DNA from 2 places in the uncultured Cellulomonas sp. genome. Region 2 is predicted to be linked to the other one. Evidence: riboswitches for the same ligand, from Rfam matches in the RefSeq annotation. Region 2 holds a riboswitch; the other holds the start of a gene.
What was found. A riboswitch is a leader RNA that binds a small molecule or an ion and turns the genes downstream of it on or off. The one in region 2 is predicted to bind ZMP and ZTP.
Positions count from the first base shown of each region.

Region 1: another riboswitch for ZMP and ZTP. It lies ahead of glyA (serine hydroxymethyltransferase); the one in region 2 lies ahead of purH (bifunctional phosphoribosylaminoimidazolecarboxamide formyltransferase/IMP cyclohydrolase).

Region 1 covers NZ_CAURTV010000105.1:2,393-7,595, reverse strand. The annotation lists gene RYN42_RS17190 (PHB depolymerase family esterase) at 1-67, opposite strand, end outside; gene purU (formyltetrahydrofolate deformylase) at 116-979, opposite strand; gene RYN42_RS17180 (GNAT family N-acetyltransferase) at 1,028-1,522, shown strand; gene RYN42_RS17175 (hypothetical protein) at 1,540-2,184, opposite strand; ZMP/ZTP riboswitch at 2,328-2,418, shown strand; gene glyA (serine hydroxymethyltransferase) at 2,488-3,771, shown strand; gene RYN42_RS17165 (bifunctional methylenetetrahydrofolate dehydrogenase/methenyltetrahydrofolate cyclohydrolase) at 3,771-4,652, shown strand; gene RYN42_RS17160 (VOC family protein) at 4,722-5,201, shown strand.
Region 2 covers NZ_CAURTV010000067.1:54-5,256, forward strand. The annotation lists gene purN (phosphoribosylglycinamide formyltransferase) at 142-789, shown strand; ZMP/ZTP riboswitch at 804-891, shown strand; gene purH (bifunctional phosphoribosylaminoimidazolecarboxamide formyltransferase/IMP cyclohydrolase) at 928-2,520, shown strand; gene RYN42_RS14130 (FAD-dependent oxidoreductase) at 2,531-3,793, opposite strand; gene RYN42_RS14135 (DUF3017 domain-containing protein) at 3,847-4,254, shown strand; gene RYN42_RS14140 (aquaporin) at 4,326-5,203, opposite strand, start outside.

The sequences.
Region 1 (5,203 bases), on a different contig from region 2:
CGAGTCCGACGACGCCGAGGGCGAGGGTGGTGGCAGCCGCGAGGGCTCGACGCACAGAGGGCTTCATGCCCGGAGCGTGCCCGACCACGTGCCGCCCGGTCAGGGCACGAAGCGTTTAGCGGAAGACGATGGTCCGGTGGCCGTCGAGCAGCACACGGTGCTCGGCGTGCCAGCGGACCGCCCGCGACAGCGCCCGGCGCTCGACGTCCTGCCCCAGGGCGACCAGGTCCTCGACGTGCCGGGTGTGGTCGACGCGCTCGACGTCCTGCTCGATGATCGGCCCCTCGTCGAGGTCGCCGGTCACGTAGTGCGCGGTGGCGCCGATGAGCTTGACGCCCCGGTCGTGCGCCTGCGCGTAGGGGCGGGCGCCCTTGAACGAGGGCAGGAACGAGTGGTGGATGTTGATCACGCGCCCCTGCAGCGCCCGGCACAGGTCGTCGGACAGGATCTGCATGTACCGCGCCAGCACCACCAGCTCGACGTCGAGCTCCTCCACCAGCTGCAGCAGCCGCGCCTCGGCCTGTGCCTTGGTCGCGCCGGTCACCGGCACGTGGTGGAACGGGATGCCGTAGAAGTCGGCGAGCGGCTCGAGCACCGTGTGGTTGGACACGACCGCGACCAGCTCGATCGGCAGGTTCTCGGAGCGCTGGCGGAACGCGAGGTCGTTCAGGCAGTGCGCGGCGGTCGAGCCCATGACGAGCGTGCGGACGGGCCGGCCCACGACGTCGAGCGACCAGTCCATGGCGAACTGCTGCGCCACCGGCGCGAACGCGGCCTCCAGCTCGTCGCGAGGCGTGGACGCCGTGACCTGCACGCGCATGAAGAACAGCCCGGACAGCGGGTCACCGAACTGCTGCGACTCGGTGATGTTCCCCCCGTGCTCGGCCAGCAGGCCCGCGACCGCGTGCACGATCCCGGGGCGGTCGGGGCAGGAGAGGGTCAGGACCCAGTGAGTTGCGACAGGCGAGACGGGGGACACGGTGTCCGAGAGTAGTGGTCGTGCGGATCGGCTGACACGATGGGCCGCATGAGCCAGCCCGCCCTCGACATCCGCTCGGTGACCCTCGACGACGCAGGCGAGCTGCTCACGCTGCGGCGCGCCGCGTTCGTCACCGAGGCGCAGCAGTACGGCGACCCGCACATCCCGCCGCTCACGCAGACGCTCGCCGAGCTCGAGTCCGACCTGCAGCGCGAGGGCGTCATCACGCTGGGGGGCTGGTACGGGCACCGCCTGGTGGGGTCGATCCGCGTGCTCGTCGAGGGCTCCAAGGCGACGCTCGGCCGGTTCGCCGTGGCCCCCGACCTGCAGGGCCAGGGGTTCGGCACCCAGATGCTCATGGCGATCCTGCCGCACCTGCCCGAGGGCATCGAGGAGGTCTGGGTGTTCACCGGCCGTGACTCGGTGCAGAACCTCGCGCTCTACACCAAGCACGGGTACGAGCACCAGCACGACCAGACCGCGGGGGACCTGACGTACGCGTACCTGCGCAAGATCCTGGGCGACGCCGAACCGAGCATCTGACGGCACCGGTCCCCGGCTCAGTCGCCGGGGACCTCGAGGGAGTCGAGGACGGTCGCCACCCAGGCGTCGAACTCCGGGCTCACGGGGCTCGTCAGCCAGATGCTGTCCAGGGCGACGCCGTCCTGCGAGAACACGCCCTCAGGCAGAGGGACCACGTACGACGTGCGGCGCAGACCCCAGCCGTCGACGCCACGGATCCTGACCGCGTCCCGGCCGCCCGTCCTCACGGTGTCGACGTCGAAGGTGCCGACCTCGACCAGTGCCGCGCGCACCTCGGTGGCGACCTCGTCGACGTCGCCGCCGCTGCCTGCCTGCATACGGACCTGGATCTCCGAGATGTCGTCCTCGCCCACGCCGACCGCCGTCGCACAGCCCGCGGAGCTTCCGCTGAGCGCGAGCCCCTCGGGCATGCGGTAGCTGAAGCACCTGGTCCTCACGAGCGCGCCGTCGAGCTGGACCGGTTCCGTGCCGTCGATGACGACGGGCGCCGTCGCACGGTCGTCGGGGGGTTCGGAACTGTGGCCGGCCACCGCGATGACGGCGGTCAGCGCCGTGGCGGCGGCGAGCACCGTCAGCAACCACCGCCGCGGCCGCGCAGAGCTCGGGCGAGGCGGCGGCATGAAGGTGTGGTCGGCGGTGCCGGTCACGTAGGGATCGGTCATGCGTCCTCCTCAATGGGCGGGCGGCGGGTGCCGTCGCGGGAAAGGTAGGGAGCACGCGCCCGTCGCGTCGGGGGCTGTGCACACGCACCCGTCGAGCCGCCCACAGGCCGACCGCTCCCCGCACGGCGTTCGGCTTGCTACCCTGTGCCCGTCGCGACTGGCGAAACGGGTGGGGCACCACCGGGGAGCGACGCAGCAGCAGCAGACCATGGGTCGGACGCCTGGGCCCCCGGTCACCCACACCGGTCCACCCACCGAGTGCGCGGTGCCCGACACCGTGCGCGCTGACTGCCAGGGAGTGCCATGAGCAACACCCCGATCCTCGACCAGAACATCTCCGAGCTGGACCCCGAGATCGCCGCCGTCCTCGACGGTGAGCTCGCCCGCCAGCAGGGCACGCTCGAGATGATCGCGAGCGAGAACTTCGTGCCGCGTGCGGTCCTGCAGGCGCAGGGCTCCGTGCTCACCAACAAGTACGCCGAGGGGTACCCCGGCCGCCGGTACTACGGCGGCTGCGAGCAGGTCGACATCGCGGAGAACATCGCGATCGCCCGCGCCAAGGCGCTGTTCGGCGCGGACCACGCGAACGTCCAGCCGCACTCGGGCGCGACGGCCAACGCCGCGGTCCTGCACGCGCTGATCAACGCCGGTGACAAGATCCTCGGCCTGGAGCTCGCGCACGGCGGCCACCTCACGCACGGCATGAAGATCAACTTCTCCGGCAAGCTCTACCAGGTCGGCGCCTACGGCGTGGACCCGCAGACGTTCCTGGTGGACATGGACGTGGTGCGCGAGAAGGCCCTGGAGCAGCGCCCCGACGTGATCATCGGCGGCTGGTCCGCGTACCCGCGCCAGCTCGACTTCGCGGCGTTCCGCTCCATCGCCGACGAGGTCGGTGCCAAGCTCTGGGTCGACATGGCGCACTTCGCCGGCCTGGTCGCCGCGGGCCTGCACCCGAACCCGGTGCCGCACTCCGACGTCGTGTCCTCCACGGTGCACAAGACGATCGGCGGCCCCCGCTCGGGCTTCATCCTGAGCCGCGAGGAGTACGCCAAGAAGATCGACTCGGCCGTGTTCCCGGGCCAGCAGGGCGGTCCGCTCATGCACGTGATCGCCGCCAAGGCCGTCGCGTTCAAGGTGGCGGCCACCGAGGAGTTCAAGGACCGCCAGCAGCGGACCCTCGACGGCGCCCGGCTCATCGCGGAGCGTCTCTCCGCGCCCGACGTGGCCGCGGCCGGCGTCTCCGTGCTCACCGGTGGCACCGACGTGCACCTGGTGCTCGTCGACCTGCGGCACTCCGACCTCGACGGTCAGCAGGCCGAGGACCTCCTGCACTCGGCCGGCATCACGGTGAACCGCAACGCGGTGCCCTTCGACCCGCGCCCCCCGCGCGTCACCTCCGGCCTGCGCATCGGCACGCCCGCGCTCGCCACGCGCGGCTTCGGCGACGCGGAGTTCACGGAGGTCGCGGACATCATCGCGACCGCCCTGATCAACGGCGCGTCGACCGACCTCGACGCGCTCAAGGCCAGGGTGCTCAAGCTCACCGACGCGTTCCCGCTGTACTCCGACCTGCAGCAGTACTGATGACGGCCCGGATCCTGGACGGGACCGCGACGGCGGCCCGGATCAAGGCCGAGCTGACGGAGCGGGTGGCGGCGCTCGCCGCGCGCGGCGTGCGGCCCGGCCTGGGCACCCTGCTCGTCGGCGACGACCCCGGGTCGCGCTGGTACGTGGCCGGCAAGCACAAGGACTGCGCGGAGGTGGGCATCGCGTCCCTCCGTGAGGACCTGCCGGCCACGGCGTCGCAGGACGAGATCGAGGCCGCCGTGACGCGGTTGAACGAGGACCCGGAGTGCACGGGGTTCATCGTCCAGCTGCCGCTGCCGAAGGGCATCGACACCAACCGCGTGCTCGAGCTGATCGACCCCGACAAGGACGCCGACGGCCTGCACCCGACCAACCTGGGCCGCCTGGTCCTGCGGGTCAACGAGCCGGTCACGTCTCCGCTGCCCTGCACCCCGCGGGGCATCGTGGACCTGCTGCTCCGGCACGACATCGACCTGCGCGGCGCGGACGTCGTCATCGTCGGCCGCGGGGTCACCGTCGGGCGGTCGATCGGTCTGCTGCTCACGCGCCGGGAGATCAACGCGACCGTCACGCTCACGCACACCGGCACCGAGGACCTCGCGGAGCACACCCGCAACGCCGACGTCGTCATCGCGGCCGCCGGGGTGCCGGGGATCATCACGGCGGACATCGTCAAGCCGGGTGCCGTCGTCATCGACGTCGGTGTCTCGCGGTCGACGGACCCGGAGACGGGCAAGAGCCGGGTGGTCGGGGACGTCAACCCCGGTGTGCGCGAGGTCGCGTCCTGGGTGTCGCCGAACCCTGGCGGGGTCGGTCCGATGACGCGCGCGATGCTGCTCACCAATGTCGTGGAGACGGCCGAGCGCCTCCTGGGCTGACAGCTGTCGGTGGTCGGGGCCAGGCTGTCCTTGGGACGGCCGGCCGCGGCCGTCGGAGGGAGCACCGTCATGGGCATCGTCCGTCCGCACCTCTGGTTCGACGACCAGGCCGTCGAGGCCGCTCGGTTCTACGCCGAGGTCATCCCGAACACGACGATCCAGTCCGTCGTGACCGCCCCGCCGGGCACCCCCGGCGTCGTCGAGGGGGCGGAGTTCTTCGTCGAGCTGACGCTCGACGGCATGCCCGCCACGTTCCTCAACGGCGGCCCCGCGTTCGCGCTGGACGAGGCGTTCTCGTTCGTCCTGGACTGCGAGGACCAGGCGGAGGTCGACCACTTCTGGGAGACCCTGACGGCGGACGGCGGCCGGCCGAGCCAGTGCGGCTGGCTCGTCGACAAGTTCGGCGTGTCGTGGCAGGTGACCCCTGCGCAGCTGGAGGACGTCATGTCCCGGCCGGACCCCGAGGGGGTCGCTCGCGCGATGGCGGCCATGTTGACCATGACCAAGCTGGACGTCGAGGGCCTCGAGCGGGCGTACCGCGGGGAGTAGGT
Region 2 (5,203 bases):
GTGAGGCCGTGGTGCGTCCGTCGGGTCGCCGTCCGGCGCGCGCGGGCGGTCCCCGGGGGGCGCGTAGGGGTTGCTCACCCCCACATTCTCGCGCACGGGACGGCGCGGTCCGCCCGGCACCCCCGCCGGTAGGGTCGGCCCGTGACGCACGAGACGCCCCATCGCCCCTCGCCGGCCACCCGCGACTCGGGCCGGCTCGTCGTCCTCGTCTCCGGCACGGGCTCGAACCTGGCGGCGCTGCTGACCGCGCACGAGGACCCCGCCTACGGTGCGTGCGTCGTCGCGGTGGTCGCCGACCGCAGCGGGATCCGGGCGCTGGACATCGCGCGCGCGGCGGGCATCCCCACGGCCGTGGTGGCGCTCAAGGACTTCGACGACCGCGCGGCCTGGGACGCGGCGATCACCGAGACCGTCGCGGTGTTCTCCCCGGACGTCGTCGTCCTGGCCGGGTTCATGAAGCTGTTCGGGGCGAGCTTCCTGGGGCGGTTCGGCGGCCGGATCGTCAACACCCATCCCGCGCTGCTGCCCTCGTTCCCGGGCGCCCATGGTGTGCGGGACGCGCTCGCCTACGGGGTGAAGGTCACCGGCTGCACGGTGATGGTGGTCGACGAGGGCGTGGACACCGGGCCGATCATCGCCCAGGCGACCGTCCGGGTGGAGCCCGACGACGACGAGGCCACGCTGCACGAGCGCATCAAGGCCGTGGAGCGCACGCTGCTGGTCGAGTGGGTCGGCCGCATCGCCCGCGACGGTCTGCGCGTCGACGGGCGGCACGCGACCGTCGGCTGACGGGCGCTAGACTCGGCCGCGGTCGTGACTGGCGCAGGTGGGTGCAACCACCGGGGAGCGGCCGCAGTGCCCCGCCACGCACCGCCCGCCTGGGTGCATGGGTCCGCCCTAGCCGACCCTGCACACCCCGGGAGCGCCATGTCCGAGAACACCTTCCAGCGACCCGTACGTCGCGCCCTCGTCAGCGTCTACGACAAGACCGGCCTGACCGAGTTGGCCGCGGCCCTGCACGCCGGGGGCGTCGAGCTCGTCTCCACGGGCTCCACCGCGGCGACGATCGCCGCGACCGGGGTGCCGGTCACCCCGGTCGAGGACCTGACCGGGTTCCCCGAGTGCCTCGACGGTCGCGTCAAGACGCTGCACCCCCGCGTGCACGCGGGGGTGCTGGCGGACACGCGGCGTCCGGAGCACCTGGCGCAGCTCGAGGAGCTGGGCATCGCGCCGTTCGAGCTGGTCGTGGTGAACCTGTACCCGTTCACCGCCACGGTCGCGTCGGGCGCCGGGCCGGACGAGTGCGTCGAGCAGATCGACATCGGCGGCCCGTCGATGGTCCGCGCCGCGGCCAAGAACCACCCGAGCGTGGCCGTCGTCGTGGACCCCGCTCGCTACGACGAGGTCGTGGCCGCCGTCGGCGCCGGGGGCTTCACGCTGGCTGCCCGCCGACTGCTCGCCGCCGACGCGTTCGCGCACACCGCCGCGTACGACGCCGCCGTGGCCGGCTGGTTCGCCGCCGAGTACGCCCCGGACGAGGCCGCCGTCGAGTCCGGCTTCCCCGCGTTCACCGGCACCGCCTGGGTGCGCGGCGAGGTGCTGCGCTACGGCGAGAACCCCCACCAGCAGGCGGCCCTCTACCTGACCCCCGACGGGTCGGCCGGCCGCGGTCTGGCGGGGGCGCAGCAGCTGCACGGCAAGGCGATGAGCTACAACAACTACGTCGACGCCGACGCCGCCTGGCGTGCCGCGCACGACCACACCGACCCGGCCGTGGCGATCATCAAGCACGCCAACCCGTGCGGCATCGCGGTCGGCACGGACGTGGCCGACGCCCACGCGAAGGCCCACGCCTGCGACCCGGTGTCGGCGTTCGGCGGCGTCATCGCCACCAACGGGACCCTGACGGCGGCGGCGGCGGAGCAGATCGCGCCCGTGTTCACCGAGGTCGTCGTCGCCCCCGCCTTCGAGCCCGAGGCGCTCGAGATCCTGCGCCGCAAGAAGAACATCCGTCTCCTGCAGGTGACGCCCGTGGACGGTGCCCGCACGGAGCGCCGTGCCGTGAGCGGCGGCCTGCTGGTGCAGGAGCTCGACCAGGTGGACGCCCCCGGCGACGACCCCTCGGGCTGGACGCTCGCGGCGGGCGCGGCGGCCGACGACGCCACCCTGGCGGACCTGGCGTTCGCGTGGCGGGCCGTGCGCGCCGTGAAGTCGAACGCGATCCTGCTCGCCGACGCCGGCGCCTCGGTCGGCGTCGGGATGGGGCAGGTGAACCGGGTGGACTCCTGCCGGCTCGCTGTCGAGCGCGCGAACGCGGGGGACGTCGAGCGGGCGCGCGGCGCCGTCGCGGCCTCCGACGCGTTCTTCCCGTTCGCCGACGGTGCACAGGTGCTCATCGACGCCGGCGTCCGCGCGATCGTGCAGCCGGGCGGGTCGGTGCGGGACGAGGAGGTCGTCGCCGCGGCGCAGTCCGCCGGCGTGACCCTCTACCTCACAGGCACGCGCCACTTCGCGCACTGAGCGCGAGGGCTCAGACCAGCACAGCCTCCCGCAGGGGTCGCCCCGGGTCGTGCGCCAGCGCGCGGTCGAGCCGGGGCAGCCCCGCGGCGGTGAACAGCCGGCGCGCGGCGCCGACGTCCCGGGGGCGGTCGACCGTGAGGATCGCGCCGACCTGCTCGGAGCCGTGCCGGAACCACAGGGCAGCCCAGCCCTGCCCGTCCGCCGGGTTGCCGCGCAGCACCACCTCGTCGTCGGTGCGGGGGTGGCCGAACAGCGCGAGCTCGTGCCCCAGCTGGGTGGAAAAGACGTACGGGGCGACGTCGGCAGGGACCGCGTCGGGGACACCCAGCAGGTCCGCGACCAGGGCAGCCGGCCCGCGCAGGGCCCCGTCCCAGTGGCCTCCGGGCACCCACCCGTGTCGCGGGGAGCGACGCAGCGCGACGTCGCCGACCGCCCGGACGGTGCGGGGAGCGCCGATCACCGCGTGCTGCTCGTCGACCCGCAACGAGCCGTCGTCCTCGCGGGGGAGGGCGCCGGCCAGCCAGTCCGTGGTCGGGCGTGCGCCCACCGCGGCGAGCACCACGTCGGCGGCGACGAGCTTGCCGTCCGCCAGCCCGACGCCGTTGGCGCCCACCTCGACCACGTGCTCACCGGTCATCAGCCGGACCCCGGCGGCCGCGTACCAGGGGCTGGTCAGCTCCCCGACGGTGGGTCCGAGCGCGGCCATGAGGGGCGCCCCCGCCGCCTCCACCACGACGACGTCGACCCCCGCCGCGGCGGCGACCCCCGCCACCTCGGCGCCGATCCAGCCCGCGCCGATGATGACGAGCCTGGTCCCCGGCACCAGGGCGGCCCGCAGGTGCTCGGCGTCGGCGGCGGTGTGCAGGGTGAGCGCCGCCTCCCAGTCGACCGGCCGGACGGCGTGCGCCCCGGTGGCGAGCACGACGGCGTCGGCGCTGAACGGGCCGTCGTCGGTCAGCACCTCGGGCTGCGCCCCGGACAGGGACAGGCTGCGCGCGGGGGTGCCCAGGTGCACCTCGTCCGCCAGGGCGAGCAGGTCGGCGCCGATCTCGTCCGTGAGCCACGTCGGGGTCCGACGGTCGAGCAGGTGCTTGGACAGCGGCGGCCGGTCGTAGGGCGCGATCCCCTCCCCGCCGAGCACGACCACGCGCCCGTCGAACCCCCGCTCACGCAGCCCCGCGACCGTCTGCGTCGCCGCGAGACCTGCTCCGACCACCAGCACGTCGTGCGGAACAGGGGTGTCCGGGTGCTCGTCGCCGGTCCGGGAGGTCACCACGCAACGGTAGTCTCCCGTCGAGAGGCACGAGCGAGAGGGTGACGGAGCGCATGAGCGGGGCAGCCGAGGTACGCCGCGCCGATGCTGCTCACCCGGACCCCGCCCGGCCCACCCACACCGTTCCCGAGCCCCCGGCGCCCACCACCGGTCCCATCCCGGTCGAGGAGGCGCCGCTCGACCCCCGCGCCATCGCCCGTGCGTCGCTCGACGCCGCCCGGAACGTGTCGCTGTGGTGGACGAGCACCGGCATCGTCGTCGCCACCGTGGTCGCGGTCGTCGTCGGCACCCGGCCGGGCGTCTTCGTGCTCGCGTCGGTCACGCTGGCGGGTGCGGTGGTCCGTGCCGTGCTGCCGTCCGGGCCGGTCGCGCTGACCGTGCGCGCCAAGGCGCTCGACGTCGCCGTGCTCGCGTGCTCGAGCCTCGGCCTGGTGGTTCTCGCGCAGATCCTGCCGCGCTGACGCGTCGCCGGACGCAGGCGACGCCCGGAGCCGAACGGCCCCGGGCGTCGCTGCGTGCGCGGTGGTGCGGGTCAGCGCTCCGAGACCACGAGGACGTCGTCCGTGGTCACGTACGCGTCGTCCTCCTCGAGCAGGTTGTCCTCGACCGGCTCGGTGGCGAACGCGCGGTAGACCAGGCCGGCCAGGGCGGCGCCGACCAGCGGCGCGACCCAGAACAGCCACAGCTGGCCGACGGCCCAGCCCTCGGAGAAGATCGCGGCCGCCGACGAGCGGGCCGGGTTGAGCGAGCCGTTGGTGATCGGCGTCGCCACGAGGAGCAGCACGGCGAGCGAGAGACCGATGGCGAACGGTGCCTGCACGTGGGCCGCCCGGCGGTCCGTGGCGCCCAGGACGATGCCGACGAACACGGCGGTCGCGACGATCTCCACGAGGAGCGCGACGACCAGCGAGAACTCGACCTGGCCGCCCGAGAGGGTGGACAGGGGGGAGTGCTCGCCGAAGCCGTTGGCCACGCTGGAGAAGAACGACTTCGCCGTGGCGCCCTCGGTCTGGGTGATCAGGCCGGGCAGGGCCTTGGGGATGGTGATGAAGAGCACCGCCGCGGCGAGGATGCCGCCGACCAGCTGCGCGAGCCAGTACGGCAGGACGTCCTTCCACGCCGTGCGTCCGCCGATGGCCGCGCCCAGGGTCACCGCCGGGTTGAAGTGGCCGCCCGAGACGTGGCCGACCGCGATGATCGCGGCGACGACCGCGATGCCGAACCCGAGGCCGACCGCGAGGGAGCCGACCTGGCTGACGCCGGCGTAGAGGGCGATGCCGAGACCCACCAGCACGAGGGCGAACGTGCCGAACGCCTCCGCGCCGAGCCGAGCGACCAGGCCGGGGCCGGTCACCACGACGGAGCCGGCGGGGATGACGTAGGCGTCGACGTCCTCGAGGTCGTCCTCGT